Linked DNA regions of Heyndrickxia acidicola. The protein of the gene in region 2 interacts with the protein of the main gene of each other region in a pairwise test. Links are inferred from orthologs where the notes say so. Each region holds a gene or a part of one and is shown on either strand. Other genes may lie near its edges. The genes, in order: ftsA and ezrA.

What was found.
Region 1: the proteins of ezrA (region 2) and ftsA interact in binary tests that used the Bacillus subtilis proteins (3 or more experiments, as listed by UniProt). The link is inferred for Heyndrickxia acidicola from one-to-one orthologs.

The regions. Positions count from the first base shown.
Region 1 is NZ_KV440953.1:1,796,067-1,802,776, forward strand. The notes cover bases 1,110-4,096. They hold ftsA (cell division protein FtsA), read right to left. Parts: upstream 3,253-4,096; coding sequence 1,966-3,252; downstream 1,110-1,965. Other genes in these bases: ftsZ (cell division protein FtsZ), read right to left, coding at 1,110-1,833; A5N88_RS08450 (cell division protein FtsQ/DivIB), read right to left, coding at 3,758-4,096. In the rest of the region: sigma-E processing peptidase SpoIIGA, read right to left, coding at 1-111; more of ftsZ, read right to left, coding at 685-1,109; more of A5N88_RS08450, read right to left, coding at 4,097-4,606; murG (undecaprenyldiphospho-muramoylpentapeptide beta-N-acetylglucosaminyltransferase), read right to left, coding at 4,825-5,931; spoVE (stage V sporulation protein E), read right to left, coding at 6,495-6,710. UniProt on the Bacillus subtilis protein: Cell division protein that is required for the assembly of the Z ring. May serve as a membrane anchor for the Z ring. Binds and hydrolyzes ATP. Also involved in sporulation.
Region 2 is NZ_KV440953.1:22,947-29,529, reverse strand. What follows is about bases 491-3,350. They hold ezrA (septation ring formation regulator EzrA), read right to left. Parts: upstream 2,840-3,350; coding sequence 1,142-2,839; downstream 491-1,141. Other genes in these bases: refZ (forespore capture DNA-binding protein RefZ), read right to left, coding at 3,074-3,350. In the rest of the region: A5N88_RS00110 (cysteine desulfurase family protein), read right to left, coding at 1-403; more of refZ, read right to left, coding at 3,351-3,712; A5N88_RS00095 (GAF domain-containing protein), read left to right, coding at 3,922-4,401; A5N88_RS00090 (sensor domain-containing diguanylate cyclase), read right to left, coding at 4,858-6,583. UniProt on the Bacillus subtilis protein: Negative regulator of FtsZ ring formation; modulates the frequency and position of FtsZ ring formation. Inhibits FtsZ ring formation at polar sites. Interacts either with FtsZ or with one of its binding partners to promote depolymerization.

The DNA.
Region 1 (6,710 bases), 1.8 Mb from region 2 along the record:
AAGAACACGCCACAACGAAACCTTTCTTTTCAAAATGATTGAGGTAGTCCACAGCAGCATACTATCGACCAGTAGATTTAAGAGCCAAATAACATCCATGTAAACAACCAATTCATTCCTCCTTCCCGGCATGATTCCTCCTAATATTTATAAAAAGTATATCGTACATCCTCCTTAAAAGTATGTCATTTCCTGGGCGTAAAATTGGAGAACTTTTCATATATCGTTTCGAAATTTGTCAATCTATTTATTGAAAGGTTTGTCTCTGTTAATCTTGCCTGTTGATTTCCGCTGCACGCTGCAGGTATTTCGTTATCGCTGATGGCAGGGAAGCCTCGTCGTGCTCCTGGGGGTCTCCCCTAACACGCTTTTCTAAGCAAGAGTTTCGCTTATCTGCTCCAATCAACATAAATTTACAAACAACATTGCTATTTAACAAGGCTCTTTTTGTAAATTTTGTTGCTATTGGACCAAAAATATCATTGAAAATATATGTTCAGTATTAAAATTTGGGAAGAGCTCACGAAAAGATGCAAGAAAACAGACAACTCACGGAATTATTCTTTCTACGTAAAGCATCAATCTATGCGAAAACAGCCTTTAACAGAGCCTAAAAAAAAGCAGGATCTTCCCCTAAAATGGAGAGATCCTGCTTCTTTATTAATTAGAGTATCATTGATTTTATTAGCGATTACGGTTTCTGTTACGGTTACGCAAGAATGTAGGAATATCCAGCGCATCCTCCATAGGCTGTGAACTAACCGGTCTTGAAGGTTCCTGAGGAGCTTCCTCACGTTTAGGTTCGCGTTTTATGCCTTGGCTTACATTTGGTTTAGATTGTCCAAAAACAGGACGCTGAGGCTTCTGCTGTTGAGAAACTTCCTCGTTAAAGCCGGTAGCAATAACTGTCACTACAATTTCATCTTTAAGATTATCATTAATGACTGAACCAAAAATCATATTAACTTCTTGGTCAGAAGCAGATGCTACAATATCAGCAGCCTCCTGAACTTCATATAAACTTAAATTAACGCCGCCGGTAATGTTCATTAATACACCCTGCGCTCCATCAATGGACTTTTCAAGCAACGGAGAGGATATTGCCTTTTTAGCTGCTTCTGCTGCACGATTTTCGCCTGTCGCAACACCAATGCCCATTAATGCTGAACCTTTATTCGTCATAATGGTTTTTACATCAGCGAAATCAAGGTTGATTAGTCCAGGAGTAGCAATTAAATCAGAAATCCCTTGGACACCCTGGCGCAGAACATTGTCTGCTTCTCTAAACGCTTCAAGCATTGGAGTGCTCTTATCCACTATCTCCAATAAACGGTCATTAGGAATCACAATTAATGTATCAACTGCTTCCTTCATTGCAGAAATACCGCCGGCAGCCTGTGTAGCACGTTTTCGGCCTTCGAATGTAAATGGGCGAGTTACTACACCAACTGTTAATGCCCCAAGGTCCTTTGCAATTTTAGCAATGACCGGTGCAGCCCCTGTACCTGTTCCTCCACCCATTCCGGCAGTGACAAATACCATGTCAGCACCTCTTAAAGCTTCTTCAACCTGTTCCTTGCTCTCTTCAGCGGCCTTTTTTCCTACCTCTGGATTTGCACCTGCTCCAAGTCCTCTGGTTAACTTTGCTCCTATTTGCATTCTTATTTCTGCTTTAGATAGGTTTAAAGCTTGTGCATCTGTATTTACTGCGATAAATTCAACACCCTGAACATCATGTTCAATCATTCGGTTAACAGCATTATTACCGCCGCCACCTACGCCAATAACTTTAATAGTCGCTAAAGAATCTAAATTTGTATCAAACTCCAACATGAGAGAATCCTCCTAATTCTTCGATATTCCACTAAGATACTAACCAGCAACGGTACCATGTTAGAGGTCGGGAGAATGAATTACCCATCTCCTGCATCTCATTTCTTTGGTTACCCAAGATACCTCATTTATCTACTCAAAAAAGTAGCCAAAGAATTTCTTCATTTTTGCGGAAAGTTTCTCATCTGGTTGCTTTTCTTCTTTTTGTTGTTTTGGTTGCGGTTTTTTTACTGGTTTCTTTTCAGGCATTTCCATCTGTACTGGTGAGGCACTTACATTTCGACCTTGTAATCTGGCATTCTTGTAAGCATATTTTATCAACCCTACTGCCGTTGTGTATTGGGGTTCGCGAACGCCAATATAATCAGGTATCGCAATCCTCACACGATTTTGAAAGACCGCTTGCGCCAATTCCAGCACTCCCGGCAGATTGGCAGAGCCTCCTGTCAATACAATACCTCCAGGTAAATCTTCGATGTTCAGCCTTTTAAGCTCTTGCAGAACATAACTGAACACTTCTTCCATTCTTGCTTCTATAATATCAGAAATCTCCAACTGATTAAATTGTTGATGCTGATCACTGCCTATGATAGGTACACTGAAAACTTCATCTTCAAGTGCATCATTGCTGTAAGCATGTCCATATTTCACTTTAATACGTTCAGCATCCTCGGTAGATGTACGAAGAACGATCGATAAATCTTTTGTGATATTATCTCCGCCCACTGGCATAACCGTTGTCGCTTTAATTTCACCATGTTCAAACACTGCCAAGGTAGTGGAACCGCCGCCCATATCGATTAATACTGTCCCCAGGTTGCGTTCATCCTGTGATAAGGCAATCGCTCCGGCTGCAAGAGGCTGCAAAGCAATTTCTGTAATATTCAATCCAGCTCTTTCAACGCAGCGTAGGGTGTTATGTAATATCGTTTTGGAGCCCGTGACAAGTGTCCCTTCCATTTCAAGACGAACACCAATCATGCCACGAGGGTCACTTATTTCATCTAACCCATCTACAATGAATTGTTTTGGGATGACATTAATAATTTCCCTTTCAGGAGGAATTGAAACTACTTGGGCTGCGTCTGTTACCCTTGCCACATCTTCATCCGAAATTTCTCTGTTTTCACTGGATACTGCCACTACACCATGACAGGATTGCAATATAACATGGTTTCCTGCGATACCGACAATGACATCCTGAATATTCATGCCAATCATTCTCTCGGCTTGCTCTACTGCCTTTCGAATTGTATGCACTGTTTCATCTATGTCAACAATCGATCCCTTTTTGATACCCTCAGATTTTACATTCCCGACTCCGATGATATTTAAGGTTTCATTAACCATTTCTCCAATAATCACCTTAACAGTGGATGTACCGATGTCAAGACTGACGTATATTTCGTTGTTGCTCATACAGTGGCACCTCCCTTTAGATCACTTTTATTTTCACCACAAATATTTTTCGATTTATTCATCCATATTGCGTACGTATTTCGACATATCTTCCTGTCCCAGGAAATTATATCAGCTATGTATTTATCCTATAGGGTATTTACTATAGAAATATTCGTCAAAAATGATAAATTCCCTTTTAAAACAGCTATTTTTTTTCAGATTTTTCTAGTTACTATACAACGGAAATTGTACTCTGTTTCATGTATAACTTTCCATACTAAATGCAGACCAATTTCACTATAAAGTTATTCATTTAAGTCTACACTAATATGAATTCTTAGAAAAGCTAAAGTTTTTTTCAAGTATTATATTAAAAAAAGAACCTCTTATAAATATACTCGTTTTATAAATATTTTGTAAATAGGGATATTAAGAGAAAATGGAAATTTAATAGGAATATTGTAAGAAAAAGTCGAATCTTAGCAAATAGTCCTTATTTCTCTCTCAGACCCAATTTAAAAGACTATTTCTTTTTCGCTGCTCCGCTATTTTTTTTAGCAGAACCATTATTATTCTTAACTGAACTGCTGTTTGTTCCAGAGGCAGTATTGTTCTGCGCATTACTGCTATTGGGGAACGGTTGGAAATATGAACCTACTTCTAAATCAATAATGCCCTTTTGCTTCGGATCCAACTGACTGACTATGGAGGGGTAATTTTCAATCTTATCAGCAAAAGTCTGAATAGTGGCTATGACCTCATTGCCGTCATTCATATAAAGTGTAATATGATAACTGTCCGTGCTTTGAGGCGTATACTGAATTTCAGAAATAGAGTTGATAATTTCAACCGGCAGATTTTCAAGTTGTCCAACCATTGCCTGCAAATACTTTTTCTGTTCAAATCCAGTTAAAATTGGAGCGTTCATTAGCTTGGAACCCGTTGATTCTTTTAAAATTGAACCGTCCTCCAGAACTGGATAGTAATGATTGCCATCCGATACATATGCCATCTTTTTGTATTCTTTAATATGAATTACCAAGCTATTTGGCAGATGTATTGAAATATTGGCAGATTTGATTTCAGGCATTTTTTGTATATTTGCTTTTATCTTTGTTTTATTAAGATTCCATATGTTTGTTTGTTGTGTTACTCCGCTCTTTTTTATAATTGCAGCGGATGAGACAGCTGCATTTCCTTCAACCGTAACATTATGAACTCGGCTGAGAGGAGATTGAAAATAAATGATAACTAATATTAAAATAAAAAAAATGGAAAGCAAAAGGACAAGCCTTTTATTTGTTTTGCGCTTACGCTGTTCCTTTAATTTCGGAATCCGGTCTTCAAGAGAAACTATTTTCCCTTTTTCCATTGGACGTTCTCCCTCCCGATGGTATGATGCGTCCATTAAACTAATACCCATGAATGGTTAATTTATTATTATAATATAATAATAAAACTCACATTATTTATCAAAGGCCTGGCTTATAGACATCTCTCTTTATTCTATACAGCCTAGAGTAGATTTTGTAAATACTTTTTTAAAGATACACCGTAAAAACATCTTATCTGAAAATGTTTCCCTGGAAATTATTTCGTCATCTTAGTTCTGGATAATTCTCGCATCACATTGTAAAGACGGTCGGAAGCATCGGGAATTCCAAGCTTTTGAGCTGCATTCTTCATTTTATTTTCTTTATTCTTATCCAATAGGATGGCATCTATGGACTCTAAAAGCTTACTTCCAGTTAGATCCTTTTCAAGAAGCATGGAAGCAGCGCCATTTTCAGTCAGTGATTTTGCGTTCTTTTCCTGATGGTTATTGGTTACATATGGACTTGGTATTAGTATGCTCGGCAAGCCAAGAGCGGTAATTTCAGCAATGGTAGTAGCCCCTGCCCTCGCAACAACCAACTCCACTGCCCTTAAAATTTCAGGCATATTATGTATAAAGGGAACCACTGCAATATTTTGGTTTTGACCAATTAACGAAGCTTCTTTCTTAACATTTTCATAGTGAACATCACCTGTTACATAAAGGACTTGGTAGGATTTTTGAGCGAATTGTGCAAGCGTCTTGATGACAGCTTCATTTATCGGCCTTGCTCCCCTGCTCCCTCCAAAAATTAACACAGTGGGCTTTCCTTCACTCAAATTATAACTTTTCAAAACACTTGTGTCTGTTTTCCCCAATACTTCAGATGCTCGTGGATTGCCAGTCAGCACAACTTTTTTTTCAGGAAAAAACTGTCTCGCTGATTCAAAACAAATTGCTACTTTATTCACATATCTGCTTAAAAACTTATTTGTTAGTCCCGGCACGCTGTTTTGTTCATGGATGATAGACGGTATTTTTAATTTAGCTGCCGCATAAACAACCGGACCGCAAACATAACCGCCTGTTCCAATGACTGCATCGGGTTTGAAATCTTTCAAAATCTTTTTACAAGCTCTTACACCCTTTAAAAATCTTGTGATTGTTTTAAAGTTCTCTGCTGATAGTGACCGCTTAAAGCCTGTAATTTCTATCGCTTTAAAAGGAATGTTTTCCCTGGTAACTAATGTCGATTCCAGGCCCTTCTCAGTACCAATATATAGGAACTCTGTATCGGGATGTTTTTGTTTTATTGTTCTAATTAGTGCCAAGGCAGGATAGATGTGTCCACCTGTTCCGCCGCCGCTTACAACTATCTTCATCATTTCACCTCTGTTATCATACAAAACCTACATCTATATACATTTAAATGTTTAAATGCAACCTATCTTTTTAATCACCTTCTATAATACTATATTCTAAACCACTTGGAGGCAGCAGTAAAAGAATAATTACAGGAATGTAAACGAACTGTAGCAATTATAATTTTTCTCTCTTTTCCATGACTTTCAACACACTAATCAGTCAGACCGTTGTATTCGCTGATTTTTAAGCATCTAGGAGCGAAGTATGCGAAAAGATTCTTTTTAAAACTCTGTTGTATTTTCGTTCATTCTTGAAAAATGACCCTCTTTTCTGCTTGTCAGCTTAGTTGAAAGATAAATGAACAAAAAAGAGCAGTTATTTAAATACAAACAAAGCCTCTCAATAAAATAAGGCCGGCTCAAAAGGTAAGGAAAGAAACCTTAAGTGCCAAGCCTTTACACAGCTTACTATGCTGTTTAATTATTTTGTACCGTGGCTTCTGTTACAATGTTTAGGCTAATAAACTACTTTCGTCCGATAATTACTTTACCCGGAGATTAGATTGTTAAACCTGAAAAAATTAAAGTCTTGAATATCGGCTTATGTTCAACAATACTCCTACAGCACAAAGCATGAGGGTTAACGATGAACCTCCGTAGCTTAAAAAAGGCAGCGTAATCCCTGTAACGGGCATCAAGCCTGTTACCACTCCAATATTAATCATAACCTGAATGGCCACCATAGAAATAATGCCTACGGCTAAAAAACTTCCATACAGATCAGGAGCACCAAGGGC
Region 2 (6,583 bases):
TTGCTGCTTCCAGATCTCCCAAGCTGATTTGCCCATCTTTATTAACAGGAAGATATGTCACTTGGTATCCCATATCTTCAAGCTGCCTGCACGTTTCATAAATGGAAGGGTGTTCGGTAGCAGTGGTAATAATATGCTTCCCTCTGTTGCGATACTGCAAAGCTGTTCCCTTAATAGCCAGATTGTTCCCTTCTGTACCTCCAGAAGTAAAAAACACCTCATTCATATTTACCTTTAAAAGCTGTGCAATTTGTTTGCGTGCCTGACCTATTAAAGAATCCGCGTGACTGCCTAATTGATGAAGGGAAGAAGGATTCGCAAAAAAATTCCGTGAAATCTTTATAAAAGCATCCAACACTTCATCATAGGGCTTTGTAGTTGCACTATTATCAAAATAAATCATACATAACACCTTCATTTTCATCTATAAATAAAGCGCTGCTCGTAAAATCTGTTCTTGCGTCAGCTTTTGGCGAGCGGTTCGCTTATCTGCTCCAATCACCATGGTCAACATCAACCATACATAAAGTTACATCTTTTTTTATTAAGCGGGTTTAATATAGATTAATTTCACCAACACACGAATACCCACAATCATACATCTTAACATAAGATCCGCGTTTGGCAAAGACTTGAGTAACCGAAGATACTCCCCAATGAACCTGTCGTTCCTGCATCCCTTCTATTATGCCAAGCCAAAAAGAAGCTATGTAAGCAGAAAAGCGGAGTGAGACCGTTCAGCGGCGTACGGATTTCAGAGTCTTTGACTGAGATAAAGGAAACACAGCGAGGGACGAGGTGATGTTGACTTATCGCAGGGAAAAGACGGAGAAATCCGATAGCCGTTGGTCTCTCGCAGCTAGACAATAGAAAAGCGGAGTGAGACCGTTCAGCGGCGTACGGATTTCAGAGTCTTTGACTGAGATAAAGGAAACACAGCGAGGGACGAGATGATGTTGACTTATCGCAGGGAAAAGACGGAGAAATCCGATAGCCGTTGGTCTCTCGCAACTAGACAATAGAAAAGCGGAGTGAGACCGTTCAGCGGCGTACAAACTGGACAGCTCCGTTGAGTTACAGGAAAGACGAAAAGACTGCAGAAAGTAAAAAGGCGAAAGCATTCAATCATGCTCTCGCCTTTTTATTCTCCCGGATGCCCCGTAAACATTTTTTCAATTTTTTTCAGCGCACCAGGCTCAACTTGCTCCAATGCAGTTGCAGCTTCTTCCAGTGCCCCATGATAATCATAGCTTCTGAACATTTGTTCAGCTTCTCTTAAAGCATATGCAACTTTCTGGTTCTTCCTTCTGTAGCGGTTCCCGTACTGTATGATTTTTTCTGCCAAAGCAACATTATCAATGAGTTCTTCCGTCTTTTTAAATAATTGCTCCGTGGCGCCATCTGCAATATCCAAATATTCCTGCACCGAGTTCATGCTCAACGGCTTTTCGTTCAGGCTTTGTAAAACATCCTGAATCCTTTCTTCTGCTTCTTCAAAAAGGGATTGATAAGTACTTGGCAAGCCGGGAATATTGCTTTTTGAAATCATTTTAGTAATATCCGTTATTTTCTTTCGCAAAATAGAAATTTGTTCTCTGGCAGCCAATTCATCCTTGCGAAGATTTAAAAGATGCTCGGAAAATTCCTTTTGCTGTACTTCAATTTCCTCTAAATTCTCCTGAATCTCTTTCAGGGATTCACCCAGAGAAGAATAGGCTGATTGATCCTCCAGAATTTTCACTTCCAGTGCCCTGTATCTTTTCAAGAGCTTTTCAATGACCTTTTCAAGATTAATCGGTATATTCATTTCACCATTTAGAAGCTCATAGCTTTGTTTTACAAACTCGGTTTCTGCTCGAATAGAATCATTAATATCCCTGAGCGAAAAGAGTTTATCCTTCGTTTCGTTATGATGTTGGATAATGAAGAATTTTGCATGTACTTCTTTTTCCAGCAAATCATATAAAAGATCGATTTTTTCTTTTAACTCCTGAAGCCCCTCTTCAATTTCCTTGATTTCGGCTTTTTCGAGGTATTCTGCATAAACCTTTAAAACATCATTTATTTCATCTATTTCCTTGGAAATCTGCAGGTGTTCCAAATTGAAGCCTTGATCCTGCATCTCCTTGTATCCCTCTTCAATTTCGGCGATTTGAGCAGGATAGTTTGTGCCTACTTCGGCCAATAAATCTGGGATTTTTTCTTGTTTCTCCAGCACGTCCTCCATTTCACTTTTTAAAGAAATAACAATCTCCCTGGCTTCAAGGTAATTGCCATTTTCCGTTAAATCATTGTATTTCTGAAATTGTTCGTTAAGGGAGTCAACTTTCACTTCCATACTGGAAATACTTTTTCCATATTGGTGGCGATGGGTCAACAAATGTTTTTTCACCTTTTTATAATGAGTTTTGAGGTCTTCCATTTCAACGCGATTTTTTTCTTCGCTTCCAACAAGCTCTTTTAATTCCGAAAGAATCGTTTCGATTTTGGCCTCAACATTTGTTAATTCCCTGCGAATTTTGTCCTGTACTTCCTTTGCCTTACTGAACTGGTATTTATCTGTATTTTCCTCCACTTCAAATAACAGTTCCTCTACATTTGGAAGTTCCACAGAAACAATCTCATCCCATTCATTTCGCCATTTCTCAAACATGTCCTCTGTTTGGCCGGTCATGTTAAGCTGCTTGATCTTTGCCATTTCATCAATAACAGGCCTATTCATAATTTCTATCTTCCAGGTTTCCAATTTATCTATTTCTTTATAGTACTTTTTTCTAGTCATGTACCCCAGTATCAACAATAAAAGTACAATGACAATTGCGCCGATCACATAGTACATCGTTAACCCCCTGTTCCGTCCATGTGCAATATAGTATATATGTAAATAATTAAATTAAGTATGATGTACTAATGATACCACGTCCCGACAATTTTTGACCATTAAAATCAATATTTTTTGTATAGAATTGTATTTATTTGTAATACCCTCTACTAAAGCATAGGGCTTCCACTAAATTAGCTGTTGTTATTATGCGATAAAAATAAACAGCAGCCTCTTTGGGAGAACTGCTGGTCAAAGATGTATAACTTCCATCAAGGGGAATTTCAATATGCTTTCATCAAGCCAATCCTGTATCACTAAAAAATACTTATCAACAAAGTATTTTTCGTTTGGAAAAACGCTCCAAACTTCCCTTAAGTACTGGCTATTTAAAAAGGGCATTGTCAGCATGCTCCTCAATTGAATAATAAAAAAGCTGATGTATGAAGGTTTTATATGCTTATCAGTCATCGCTCCTTCAACAAGCTGTTTCAACAAGAATCGCTCCTTCATTAAATAGGAGGAAGTAATTTCTCTTACAACCTGCGAATCAATCGAGGTTTCTCTCCACACAAAACGAGAGAGTAGATGATGCTTTTTTTGGTAGTTCAAAATATTTATAATCGCTCTTTTTAAACACATCTCCGGACGCTCGCGGCCAAGCAGATGAACTTCATCCTCAATACAGGCTAGATACCCTTCGAAAAATTGAATAAAACAAGCCTCAAGCAGCCCTTGTTTCCCGTTGAAATAATAAGAGATATTGGCAGCATTAACATTTGCTCTATTAGCAATATCCCGTATCGAGACACCGTCATATCCTTTTGTATTAAACAAGTAAATGGCAGATTCAATAATTGATGCTTTGGTGGAGCTTACAACTCTTACCATTAAAAACGTCCCCTTTTACTTTTTTTCTTGAAGAAAACGGTGAAATGTGCTAAAAGTAATAAAATGTGATTGCTTCATACATTGCCTGTCTAAGTGTAGAATTCGTGCTTTAAAAGATTTCTCCTTTTAAAAGTTATCGACATTTTCTTTGCTATATGACAAGGAATGATTTATTTTATAAAAATATTGTAGAAAAAGGGTGAATGACTGTGTTCCATACTTCTAATTACAACGGTACAAAAGAACAGCAATACGGACTTGTAAAAAAACAACTTGCAGCTTTAATTGAGGGCGAACCAAACAGGATCGCCAATTTAAGTAATGCATCCGCATTACTTGGCCAGTTTTTGGACCGCATTAATTGGGTTGGTTTCTATTTAGTGGAAGGCAGCGAATTAGTATTAGGTCCTTTTCAGGGGCTTCCTGCCTGTGTGAGAATTCCTTTTGGAAAAGGTGTTTGCGGTACAGCCATTTCAGAAAGAAAAACAATCAGAGTAGAGAACGTTAACCAATTCCCTGGACATATTGCATGTGATGCTGCTTCTCAATCGGAGATCGTCATTCCGCTTATTAAGAATGATACCGTAATCGGCGTTCTGGATATTGACAGTCCTGAACTGAACCGTTTTGATGAACAGGATGAAAAAGAGTTAAATGATTTTGTTCAGGTGCTGCTCAAGCATTTGTAAAAAGAAAAGCGGAAGCGCCTTGCTCATCGGCGTACGGATTCCGAAGTCTTTGACTGAGATAAAGGAAACTAGATGTTGACTTATCGCAGGGAGAAGACGAAGAAATCCGATAGCCGATAGGCGCTGGTGCTGGACAATGAAAAGCGGAAGCGCCTTGCTCATCGGCGTACGGATTCCGTAGTCTTCTGACTGAGATAAAGGAAACTAGATGTTGACTTATCGCAGGGAGAAGACGAAGAATACCGATAGCCTATAGACGCTGGTGCTGGACATTGACTGCATTGGTTATAAAATATCCTTTTAAAAAAGGCCCTGTTAAATTTCCATGTTGATAACTGCTTGTTTTTCACATGTAAAATCTAAAAACAACAGAGTACTTTAACAACGCCTAAAAAAAGAAAAGGTATACTCCTTTAAGCTTCGGGAGTATACCTTTTCTTTTTCCATTCGTGTTTATTACATGATCTGTCGGCATTTATCCGTCACTACAACTTGGTTTTTCCCTGAATTCTTAGCATTATACAGTCCAATATCGGCACGATTAAAGAGATTTTCAATTCCATCTTTTCTTTCTTTATTCCAATAGGAAACACCGCAGGAAATCGTGATTTGGGGAGTTGTTTTTTCGGAGACTGCTTTAAGCAGGCGTACAGCAACCTCTTCTCCAATATTCAATGGCACTCCCGGAAGATAGATGGCCAGTTCCTCCCCTCCCCAGCGTGCACCAATATCGGTAGCCCTTATATTTTGTTCTATAATTCTGGCAACCTGGACCAAAATCTGGTCCCCAACCTGGTGTCCGTGTGTATCATTGACTTCTTTAAAATTATCAATATCCAATAATATAAAAGTACCTTCTTCATCATTATTCATGGACTCTTCCATTTGTGTGTTTAAATAGTTTTTGGCAAACAGCTGTGTCAAATGATCAGTAATGACCAATTTTTCCAGCTCTTCCCGGAGTATGGAATTGGTAATGGCCAAAGTCGAATGGTGGATAAGCGATCTGAACAATTTAAACATTTCAAAGGTGAAATTGTAGGCATTTTTATGGATTGCTATACAAAATCCCTTGATCTCGTCCCGTTCAATCATTGGAACTGCCATTAGAGAGGAATAATTCACCCTTCTATTTACAAATTTGCTGTTAAAATCACTGATAAATATTGCATCTTTTTCCCTCTCAAGTGATTTCAGTACAAAATCAAGGTATATTTCTCCTTCCGGTTCGTAAAAGATCGAACTGCTCCCCTCAAGTACCGAACAGCTATTATCATGCAGCATAACAAAGGCAATGTCCTGAACATGGAAAGATTTGCTGATTTGTGCATGAAGAAAGTGAAGGGTATCTTCCAAACGTGAGCTTGCATTCAATTTCATTGATGTTTCATTAATAAGCTGAAGATCTTCAATCAACCGGGTAGACTGCTGATAAAGCTTTGCATTCTCAAGAGCACCGCCTGCTGTATTTGCAAGGAGCCGGATAAACTCAATTTCATTATTATTAAAAATTAGGGAATGAGCACTCACAATTTGAAGGACTCCATAGACTCCCTGCTTTCCTAAAAGCGGGGCATAAAGCGTTGTATGCTTGCTTTCCCGTGCTGCAATCATACGGATTTCCCCGTTCACATAGGATTCCATGGCATTCTCATCAGCAGAATCATAGTGAAGGGTCTTGATAGGAAGATCTGTCTTATAGTGGTAATCATTCGAAAGCATTAAATAATACTGGCATTGAGGAAACATACGTTTAAGCGTATTAATAATTTCGTGCAATACCATGTCGATATTCATAGACGAATGAAACTTTTCCGTCACTCGGAATAATTCTTTATATTTTCTTTCCTCCTCCACAATTCCTGACAGCTGCTCTATTATATTCAGGAAGCATACGCTTTCCTGAATAAATTCCTGGTAAAAATTCTGGTCATATTCCTCGGAAGAATGAGCGGGAATATTCAGAAAAAGATATCCCTTTTCCTTGTTTTTAAAAACCAAACGAAAACCAATATTATATAATGAGAGTTGTGGAAAGTTTCTCCATTCTCTTTGGTTTATAACATTTTCACCTTTAAATATTCTCGATAGAATATCCTCTGTAATCGTTTCGGGAATTGTGGAGTCGTCAAGAGAGTAGGAACATGTCAGAACGAATTGATACTTATTTTCAATGTCTCTT